Regions from separate parts of the Streptomyces sp. NBC_00442 genome, predicted to be linked through region 3. Evidence: riboswitches for the same ligand, from Rfam matches in the RefSeq annotation. Region 3 holds a riboswitch; each other region holds the start of a gene.

Region 1 (3,266 bases), 1.5 Mb from region 3:
GAGGCGAGCCATTGCCGTACGGCCGTCACGCGCGCCTCGATCAGCGGGCGGGACATCGCCACCCAGGGCTCGACCGGAGGGACGCCCGTGGCGTGGGTGCTCAGGGAGAAGAACGGTCCGAGCGCGGTGACCTCGGCGATCACCGCGCTCGTCGGAGGGACGGTCGTCATGCAGGGACGGGGGCCGGGCCCTGCGCGGGGACGTCGGAGGATTCCCGGCGGGTGCTGAGGAGCCGCTCGGCCAGGGGCCCGAAGAACAGGCCGATCGCGGCCCAGAGCAGGAGCTGGGCGGCGACGGAGAAGAAGCGGAAGGAGAACAGGACGTCGGCGGGGAAGCCGGGGTAGACGATCGCGCCCTTGGAGTCCTTGAGGGGCAGCGGCGTCTCGGTGGCCTGGTTGCCGAAGTTCTCCCTGTTGTAGGCCAGGTGACCCAGCGAGGGCAGCACCAGCATCACGATCCCGATCGCGACGACGAACGCGGCGCCGCCGATCAGCGTGGCGTTCCAGTTGCCGTAGCGGACCTGGAGCCGCTTTCCGAGCCAGACCGCCGCCACCAGGAAGGCGATGGAGCACACCACCATGATCAGGTAGAGGCCGCTGCGCTGTTGGATCGTCTCCTCGTGGCCGATCGCCGGCGGGTTGGCCGGGTACTTGAGGAACGGGACCAGATACATCGTGAGGAACCCGCCGCCGGCCACGAGCAGCGCGAGGGTGCGGGCGCGCAGCGCGCCGGACCGGCCCAGGCAGACCGTGTAGGCGACCGCGAACAGCGCGCCCATGGCCATGCCGAAGAAGATCATGCCGACGCCGATCCCGACGTTGGCCTGGATGGTGCGGCTGAACAGATCGGGGTCGGCGCTGTCGACGGGCAGACCGGCCGCCTTGTCCAGCGCGCTCTGCGCGGCGTCACGACCGCTCTCGTAGTCGATGGCCTTCGCGATCTGCGGCTCGGCGAAGATCCGTGCGAAGACGAATGCGAGCAGCCCTGCCACTGCGCCGGCGAGAACGCCGCGCAGTATCAGTTTCTTTTCCATGTCGAGTTGTCCGTACTTCCGTGTGGGTCAGTGGCAGGGGAAGCCGAGGAAGTGACGCCCGTCGTGGACGAACTCGTGGATGTGCATGTCGTTGCCGAACACCGAGACGGCGCCCTGGTCGACACCGATGAAGTAGTAGACCGCCAGCGCGATGATCGCGGTACCGACCAGCCACAGCACCGACTTCGAGACCGGCAGGACGATCGGCGTGGAAGCCGGACGGGGTGTGGACATGCTGCTCAAGGCGAAGCCCTCCTTCACGGGATCTTGCGTCCCTTTGAACCAATGGGGCGAAGCGATGGAAAGTGTCTGACTCGTCGGCCGCCCTCGCGGGCGGTCGGCTCACAGTGGCGCGACCGTGCTGGATTCTCACCAGCTTCCTTACCTCATCACTACACGTGGAGCATAGGGGCGCCCAACCGAACGGGTCAATGAAGCCGTCGCCACGTCTTGCGCCGCTCCGCGCAGCGCCCGACGGGTGCCGGCCGGGGCACAGGGCCGCCCCGGCCGGCACCGCCCGCGGCCGGTCAGGACGTGGGCGTCTCCAGTTCGCCGCGCACCGTGCGGGCGGCGGCCACCAGGTTCTCCAGGGAGGCACGGGTCTCGGGCCAGCCGCGGGTCTTGAGCCCGCAGTCCGGGTTGACCCACAGCCGCTCGGCGGGAATCGCCTCAAGTCCCGTGCGCAGCAGGGCGGCTGCCTCATCGGCGCTCGGGACACGGGGCGAGTGGATGTCGTACACGCCGGGGCCTGCCTCACGCGGATAGCCGTGCTCCGCGAGCTCACGGGCGACCTGCATGTGCGAGCGGGCGGCTTCGAGGCTGATGACATCGGCGTCGAGGTCGTCGATGGCCTGGACGATGTCGCCGAACTCGGCGTAGCACATGTGCGTGTGGATCTGGGTGTCCGGCCGGACCCCGGACGTACTGAGGCGGAACGCCTCGGTGGCCCAGGCCAGATAGGCGGGGTGGTCGGCGGAGCGCAGCGGCAGGGTCTCGCGGAGCGCGGGTTCGTCGACCTGGATCACCGAAGTGCCCGCCGCCTCAAGGTCGTCGACCTCGTCCCGCAGGGCGAGCGCGACCTGACGGGCTGTGTCGCCGAGCGGCTGGTCGTCGCGGACGAAGGACCAGGCGAGCATCGTGACGGGGCCCGTGAGCATGCCCTTGACCGGACGGTCGGTGAGGGACTGGGCGTAGGACGTCCAGCGGACCGTCATCGGCTCGGGGCGGGAGATGTCGCCGGCCAGGACCGGCGGGCGGACGTAGCGGGTGCCGTACGACTGGACCCAGCCGTGCTGGGTGGCGAGGTAGCCGGTGAGCTGCTCGGCGAAGTACTGCACCATGTCGTTGCGTTCGGGCTCGCCGTGCACGAGGACGTCGATGCCGGTCTTCTCCTGGAAGGAGATCACGTCACCGATCTCGGCCTTGATGCGCTCCTCGTAGCCGGCCGTGCCGATGCGTCCGGTCCGCAGGTCGGCGCGGGCCGTGCGCAGCTCCGTGGTCTGGGGGAACGAGCCGATGGTGGTGGTCGGCAGCAGGGGAAGGCCCAGGTGGGCGCGCTGGGCCGCGGCGCGTTCGGAGTACGGCTGGGAGCGGCGGGCGTCGGCGTCCGTCACGGCCTGGGAGCGGGCGCGTACCGCCGGGTCCCGCGTGATGGGCGAGGCCGCCCGGGACGCCAGGTCGGCGCGGTTCGCGGCGAGTTCGGCCGTGATGCTGTCGGTGCCCCGGGAGATTCCCCTGGCGAGGGTGACGATTTCGGCGGTCTTCTGCCGGGCGAAGGCGAGCCAGCGCAGGATCTGCGGCTCGATGTCCCGCTCTGCGGCGGCGTCGAGCGGGACGTGGAGCAGGGAGGACGACGCGGCGACGTCGACCCGGTCGGCGAGCCCGAGGAGGGTGCCGAGGGTGGACAGCGACTTCTGCAGGTCGTTGATCCAGATGTTGCGTCCGTCGACGACGCCGGCGACGAGCCGCTTGCCCGGAAGCCCGCCGACGGCGGCCAGGGCGTCCAGGTTGGCCGCGGCCGAGTCCGTGAAGTCGAGGGCGAGGCCTTCGACCGGCGCCTTGGCAAGCACCGGCAGGGCTTCACCGAGCTGGTCGAAGTAGGAGGCCACGAGCAGCTTGGGCCGGTCGGTGAGGGTGCCCAGTTCGCGGTAGGTCCGCTCGGCGGCGTTCAGCTCGGCGGGGGTGCGGTCCTGGACAAGGGCGGGCTCGTCGACCTGTACCCACTCGGCGCCGG
Region 2 (3,266 bases), 900 kb from region 3:
GACGAGACGGCCGCCCGTCATGGATCCGGCGCGTCCGGCCAGGGCGTACACGAGGAGGAGCGCGGCCAGCGCCCCCGCGAACGCGGCGGCCGGGAGGGCGATGGTGGTGGCCGCCCCGGCCCCCGCGCCGAGCACGATCACGGCGACGGCCCCGGCGGAGGCGCCGCTGGAGACGCCGAGCAGGAAGGGGTCGGCGAGCGGATTGCGCACCAGGGCCTGGAGGACGGTCCCGATGACGGCGAGCCCGGCTCCGGTGACGGCGCCGAGCACCACGCGGGGCGCCCTGACCTCCAGGACGATCGTGCGGTACGGGCCGGGTTCGGCGGCGCCGGTGACGATGGCCAGTACGTCGCCGGCCGGTATCCGCACCGAGCCGAGCGCGAGCCCGGCGGTCGCCGCGGCCAGCAGCACGAGGGCAAGGCCCGCGAGGAGGAGGGAGTAGCGCGTGCGCGGGGTCACTCCCCCGTCCCCGCCCGCAGCTGCGTCGCCAGCTTGGTCACCGCGTCCGGTGCCCGGACGCCCGTGACCATGTCGGACAGGGGCAGGACGGCGAAGCTGTTGTTCTTGACGGCGGGGACGGACGCGAGGGCCGGGTCGTCGCGCAGGCGCTTCTTCTTGGCTTCCGCGCTCGTGCCCCCGTAGTCGAGGATCAGGATGGTCTCGGGGGCGCGGGCCACCACGTTCTCCCAGCTCGCGTCGCCGAAGGACGTCGTGCTCAGGTCGTCCGCGAAGACGTTGCGGCCGCCCGCCCGCGTCACGATGTCGTTGCCGATGCCCTTGCCGCCGACCGTGAACGCCGTCTTGTCGCCGCTGTCGTAGACGAACACCGGGACGGGCTCCGCGCCCTCGCGGGCCGTGCGGGTGCGTGCGTTGGTGGCCTGGGCCGACGTCACCCACGACTCGGCCCGGTCGGCCACCCCGAAGGTCCGGCCGACCTCGCGGACCTCCCGGTACACGTCGTCCATCGTGGTCGCCGCGCCGTGCGGGCAGTTCTCCACGTTGAGGCGGGAGGTGATGCCGCTCTTGGCGAGGGCCTCGCGTCCGCGGCCCTCGCTCGCCGCGAACGCGGAGGCGTAGCCGCCGTAGACGAAGTCCGGGTTCACCGAGAGGAGCTTCTCGTACGAGGGGTACTCGGCGGCCAGGACGGGGACCGAGCGGTAGTCCGCCGCGTACCTCGGCAGGACCTCGTCGTCCATGTAGGCGGTCGCGGCGAGGGACTTGGCGAGGCCCAGCTCCAGCATCACTTCCGTGGCGTGCTGGTTCATCGTCACCGCCCGCTTCGGGGGCGCGGTGTACGTCGTCGTGACGCCGCAGTTGGTGACCGTGTACGGGAAGCCGGGGGCGGAGCCGCCCGCGGCCTCGGGCTGCGCGCGCGTCGTGCACGCGGCGAGCGGGAACAGCAGGGCGGCGGCGAGTGCCGCGCGGCGCCAGAGCATGGCCGGGCTCCTCCAAGGGGATTCCGCGTCCCCTGTCGACGGGAGAAGGCGGCAGGCCAGTTCCTGGCTTCCCGCACCGAGGAGCTCGGTGCGGGTCACAGTGGCGGGACCGTGCCGGATTCACACCGGCTTCCTGGGCCCTGCCGCCCAATGATCGAAAGTGCGTACGGCCAGTATGCCCGGGATTCGTCCGTACGCGTATTCGTCAGTACGCCTCTACGACCCTTACATCTTCCTCCGTGATCACGCCGTCCACGATGCGGTACGAGCGGAACTGGAACTCCCCGGCCCCGTCCGTGTCCGCCGTCGACACCAGGACGTAGTGCGCGCCGGGCTCGTTGGCGTACGTCACGTCGGTGCGCGAGGGGTAGGCCTCGGTCGCGGTGTGGGAGTGGTAGACGATCACCGGCTCCTCGTCGCGGTCGTCGAGGTCGCGGTAGAGCTTGAGGAGGTCCTGCGAGTCGAACTCGTAGAACGTGGGCGAGCGGGCCGCGTTGAGCATCGGGATGAAGCGCTCGGGGCGGCCGGTGCCGGCCGGGCCCGCGACCACACCGCACGCCTCGTCGGGGTGGTCGGCGCGGGCGTGCGCGACGAGCTGGTCGTACAGGGCCTGGGTGATGGTCAGCATGTCGGCAAGAATAAGCATGCGGGCCGTTCCGTATCGAGGTGCGATACGGAACGGCCCGCATGGTGAGAAGACGCAGGTCAGAGGAGCTGAAGAACAGGGGCGGCGAAGAGCCTCAGCTGCGCTTGGCGAACGCCTTGTTCTCGGGGTTCTTGGCCTTCAGGACCAGGTAGGAGACGCCAAGGATCAGGGCCCACAACGGCGCGCAGAACAGCGAGACGCGGGAGTCCTTGTCGATGCCCATCATCACGATGACCATGCCGATGAAGAGCAGCGCGAACCAGCTGGTGTACGGGGCGCCGGGGGCGCGGAAGCCGGACTTCGGCAGTTCGCCGCGGTCGGACTTGGCGCGGTAGCGGATCTGGCAGACCAGGATCATGATCCAGGCCCACATGCCGGAGATGGTGGCGAAGGAGACCACGTAGTCGAAGGCCTTGCCGGGCGCCACATAGTTGATCCACACGCCGACCAGCATGAGCGCCGCGGAGACCGAGGTGCCGACGAGCGGGGTGCCGCTCCTGGTGAGCTTGGTGAAGACCTTCGGGCCCTGGCCGTTGAGCGCGAGGTCGCGCAGCATGCGGCCGGTGGAGTACATGCCCGAGTTGCAGGAGGACAGGGCCGCGGTCAGGACGACGAAGTTGACGATCGCCGCGCCGATGCCGAGGCCCATCTTCTGGAAGGCGGCGACGAAGGGGCTCACGCCCGGCTGGAACTCGTGCCACGGGACGACCGAGAGGATCATGATCAGGGCGCCGATGTAGAAGACGGCGATGCGCCACGGCACGGTGTTGATGGCCTTGGGCAGGGTCTTCTCGGGGTCCTTGGACTCGCCCGCGGTCACGCCGACCAGTTCGACGGCGAGGAAGGCGAACATCACGATCTGGAGCGTCATCAGCGTGCCGCCGATGCCCTTGGGGAAGAACCCGTGGTCGTTCCAGAGGTTGGCGACGGTGGCGGTGTCCGCGGCGTCCGAGAAGCCGACGGTCAGGATGCCGGCGCAGATCAGGATCATGCCGACGATGGCGGTGACCTTGACCATGGAGAACCAGAACTCCAGCTCACCGAAGAGCTTCACGGAGATGAGGTTCACGGCGTACAGGATGAGCGTGAAGATCAGCGCGTAGGCCCATTGCGGGAAGCTCTTGTGGGTCCAGAAGGACATGTACTGGGCGGCCGCGGTGACTTCGGTGATGCCGGTGACGACC
Region 3 (3,266 bases):
GGGCCGCGCTCGACCACGCCCGCGCCGCACTCCTGGCCGCCGCGGCGGTCGGTCAGTCGGTGGACGAGGTCACCGGCCTGATCCGGGGCCGGCTGAGCATCGGGATGGTCATCGGCTGCACCATCACGCCGCTGTTCGACGCTCTCGCCGCCTTCCACCGGGCCCACCCCGGCGTGGAGATCTCACTCCTCGAGGACAACTCCGGCCGGTTGGTCGACGGGGTTCGCGCCGGGACCCTCGATCTCGCCCTCATCGGGACGTCGACCGCCGCCCACGACGGCCTCGACTCGCTGACGATCATCGAGGAGGGGCTGGTCGCGGCGGTCCCGGCCGGCCATCCGCTGGCGAAGCGGCGCCGGGTCGCCCTGAGCGATCTGAGCGCGTACCCGATCGTGTGCATGCCGCCGGGTACGGGGCTGCGTACGGTCTTCGACCGGGCCTGCGCGGCGCGCGGCGTCCAGCCCGTGATCGCGCTTCAGGCGAGCGCCGCCGACGCCATCGCCGGCCTCGCGGCACGCGGCCTCGGTGTCGCCGTGCTCAGCGACTCGATGGCCGCGCACTACCGCGACCTGCTCACCGCCCGTGCCATCGACGACGTCGACGCGCCTGCCTTCCTCTCCCTCGTGTGGAAGCCCAACGAGGGCCCTGCGGTACGGGAGTTGCTCGCGTACGGACGGCGGGCGTTCGGCATGGCCGGGCCGGCGGCGGGAGTTGGGGCGGGCCCGGCGGGAGAGGGCCGCTGAGAGCGGGCCCGGCACCCCCGCCCTGCCCACGGACGCCTCACACCCCCGAAGCCGCCCACTTCTGCTCCACCTTGCCCAGCCGCCAGTACGCCAGGGCCGCCGCCCACACCACGACGAACAGGCCGACGATGACGAAGCCGACGTTGTCCAGGTCGAGGTCGGCGATCCAGCCGCTGACCGGGTCGGTGAGGTCGAACTTCTCGTGCATGACCCCGACCAGTTCGATGGTGCCGATGAAGAAGGCCACCGCGATCGAGAGGCCCGTGATGGTGAGGTTGTAGTAGACCTTGCGCACGGGGTTGGAGAACGCCCACTGGTAGGCGAAGTTCATGAACGTGCCGTCGAGGGTGTCGAACAGGCTCATGCCGGCGGCGAACAGCAGCGGCAGGCACAGGATGGCGTACCAGGGCAGCCCGGCCGCGGCGCCCGTGCCGGCCATCACCATCAGGGTGACCTCGGTGGCGGTGTCGAAGCCGAGGCCGAAGAGGAAGCCCAGCGGGAACATCTGGCCCGGCCGGGATATGGACTTGGTGAAGCGGCCCAGGATGCGGTTCATGAACCCCCGCGAGTCCAGGTGGGCTTCGAGTTCCTTCTCGTCGTACGCGCCCGCCCGCATCGCGCGGAACACCTTCAAAATGCCGAACAGGGCAACGAGGTTGAGCGCGGCGATGAGGTAGAGGAACCCGCCGGAGGCGGTGGTGCCGACGACACCGAGGACCTGGTGGGTGCTGGAGTCCTCGTTCATGAGGGTGCCCGCGAGGTGGGCGCCGCCCGCCACCAGGCCCGCCATGACGACGACGACGCTGGAGTGGCCGAGCGCGAACCAGAAGCCCACGGAGACCGGGCGCTTGCCGTCGGCCATCAGCTTGCGGGTGGTGTTGTCGATGGCGGCGATGTGGTCGGCGTCGAAGGCGTGCCGCATGCCGAGCGTGTAGGCGGTGACGCCGAGGCCGATGCCGTACGTCTTGGTGCCGACGGCGTAGTGGGCGGGGGCCACCAGCAGGAACAGGATGCCGAAGGCGACGACATGCAGGGCGGCTATGACCGCGAGCAGGGCACCGGTACGGACGGTGTCCTCGCGGCGCCAGCGGAACGTCGGCGTGGCGGAGCCCGCCTCGGAAGGCGTGCGGGTGGACAGGGTCATAAGGGTCACGCTCCAGCACCTCGTGGATCACTTCGTGAGATGCCGCGGCCGGTCTCCTGGCTGACGGGCGGATGCGGCCGCCCCGGCCTTCCCAGCCAGGTGGATCCTGGCCAGTGGCGTCGCAGGGGAACGGCCGCTCCCCGGAAAGGCTTGACGGGGAGCCCGATCACAGTGGCGAGGGCCGCTCCGGTTTCGCACCGGCTTCCCGAACACCACGGCCAGGTCACCCTAGACGCTGCGCAGTTGCCCGCACAGCTGCACAGCTGTGCAGGTATCGAAGATCACACGGAGCGCTCCGGCCCACTCCTGCGAAGATGCGGGCATGCATCTCGTCCCCGCCGAGCGCGCCGGCCACCGCATCATCGACGGCCACCGGGTCTGCGACGCCATCGCCGCGATCGGCGACCCCGAGCGCGTACGCGACTGGGCCGAGCGGTTCTCCCTGCTCGCCGACCCCAATCGGCTCGCGCTGCTGATAGCCCTGCACCGGACCGGGCCGCTCGCCGTCTCCGACCTGGCGGTGGCGACGGGCATGCGCGACCCGGCCGTCTCGCAGGCCCTGCGGCTGCTGCGGGCCGCCGGGACGGTCGCTGGGGAGAAGGAGGGACGGGTGGTGCGCTACCGGCTGGTGGACGAGGCGACCGCACGCCTCCTCGACCAGTACGCGGGCCAGTACGCGGACCGGCATGCGGGCCGGCCCGCGGACCGGCCCGCGGTGACGACGTCGGGGCCCGACCCCGGCCACGCCTCGACGGCATGAGCGGGGCCGGGCGATTTCACGGATCAGCGGCCGTCGTAGATCAGCGCGCGCACCATCCGGCAGGTCGCCTCCGACGGCTGGTGTACGCCGATGAGCGCGGCCACGGTACGTATGGTGCGGTCGGGTGCCTGCTCGGGCCGGTACACCCCGGTGTCGAGCAGGGCGATGGCCAGGCGCATGGCCTTCAGACGCCGGTTGTGGGACTCGTACCACACACGCGGACGCCCGGCGGGCAGCGGCACCTTGCGGAGGGGCTGGAGGGACAGCTGTTTCGGGGCGTGCGAGGTCAGTACGGCAGCGGTCATGGGCATCCTCCTGGGCGGTCGGGAACCCTCACTTACTGCCTCGATTTTACTGGGGACCACTGACAATCGCCCCTGGCCAGCCGGGCTTTGATGCGGCGTCGCGGGTAGCCTGGCGGGCATGGAGATCTGGATCAACCCGGCCTGTTCGAAGTGCCGCAGCGCGGTGAGTCTGCTGGACGCGGAGGGCGCCGACTACACGGTGCGCCGCTACCTCGAAGACGTGCCCTCCCCCGAGGAGATCCGGGCCGTCCTCGGCCGGCTCGGTCTCGAACCCTGGGACATCACGCGCACCCAGGAGGCCGCCGCCAAGGAAC

The links. Region 3 has a riboswitch for cobalamin ahead of OG432_RS25580 (HoxN/HupN/NixA family nickel/cobalt transporter). Riboswitches for the same ligand answer to the same signal wherever they lie in the genome.
Region 1: linked by a shared signal. The riboswitch ahead of OG432_RS32470 (CbtB domain-containing protein) and the one ahead of OG432_RS25580 (HoxN/HupN/NixA family nickel/cobalt transporter) in region 3 are both predicted to bind cobalamin.
Region 2: linked by a shared signal. The riboswitch ahead of OG432_RS21460 (ABC transporter substrate-binding protein) and the one ahead of OG432_RS25580 (HoxN/HupN/NixA family nickel/cobalt transporter) in region 3 are both predicted to bind cobalamin.

Annotation. Positions count from the first base shown of each region.
Region 1 is NZ_CP107918.1:7,217,170-7,220,435, forward strand. It holds gene OG432_RS32460 ((2Fe-2S)-binding protein) at 1-170, opposite strand, end outside; gene OG432_RS32465 (CbtA family protein) at 167-1,033, opposite strand; gene OG432_RS32470 (CbtB domain-containing protein) at 1,061-1,267, opposite strand; cobalamin riboswitch at 1,317-1,456, opposite strand; gene metE (5-methyltetrahydropteroyltriglutamate--homocysteine S-methyltransferase) at 1,561-3,266, opposite strand, start outside.
Region 2 is NZ_CP107918.1:4,811,260-4,814,525, reverse strand. It holds gene OG432_RS21465 (FecCD family ABC transporter permease) at 1-459, opposite strand, end outside; gene OG432_RS21460 (ABC transporter substrate-binding protein) at 456-1,436, opposite strand; adenosylcobalamin (AdoCbl) riboswitch at 1,444-1,596, opposite strand; gene OG432_RS21455 (M67 family metallopeptidase) at 1,642-2,064, opposite strand; gene OG432_RS21450 (amino acid permease) at 2,177-3,266, opposite strand, start outside.
Region 3 is NZ_CP107918.1:5,706,725-5,709,990, reverse strand. It holds gene OG432_RS25585 (LysR family transcriptional regulator) at 1-743, shown strand, start outside; gene OG432_RS25580 (HoxN/HupN/NixA family nickel/cobalt transporter) at 781-1,887, opposite strand; cobalamin riboswitch at 1,917-2,119, opposite strand; partial or broken gene OG432_RS25575 (ArsR/SmtB family transcription factor) at 2,210-2,548, shown strand; gene OG432_RS25570 (hypothetical protein) at 2,671-2,952, opposite strand; gene OG432_RS25565 (arsenate reductase family protein) at 3,071-3,266, shown strand, end outside.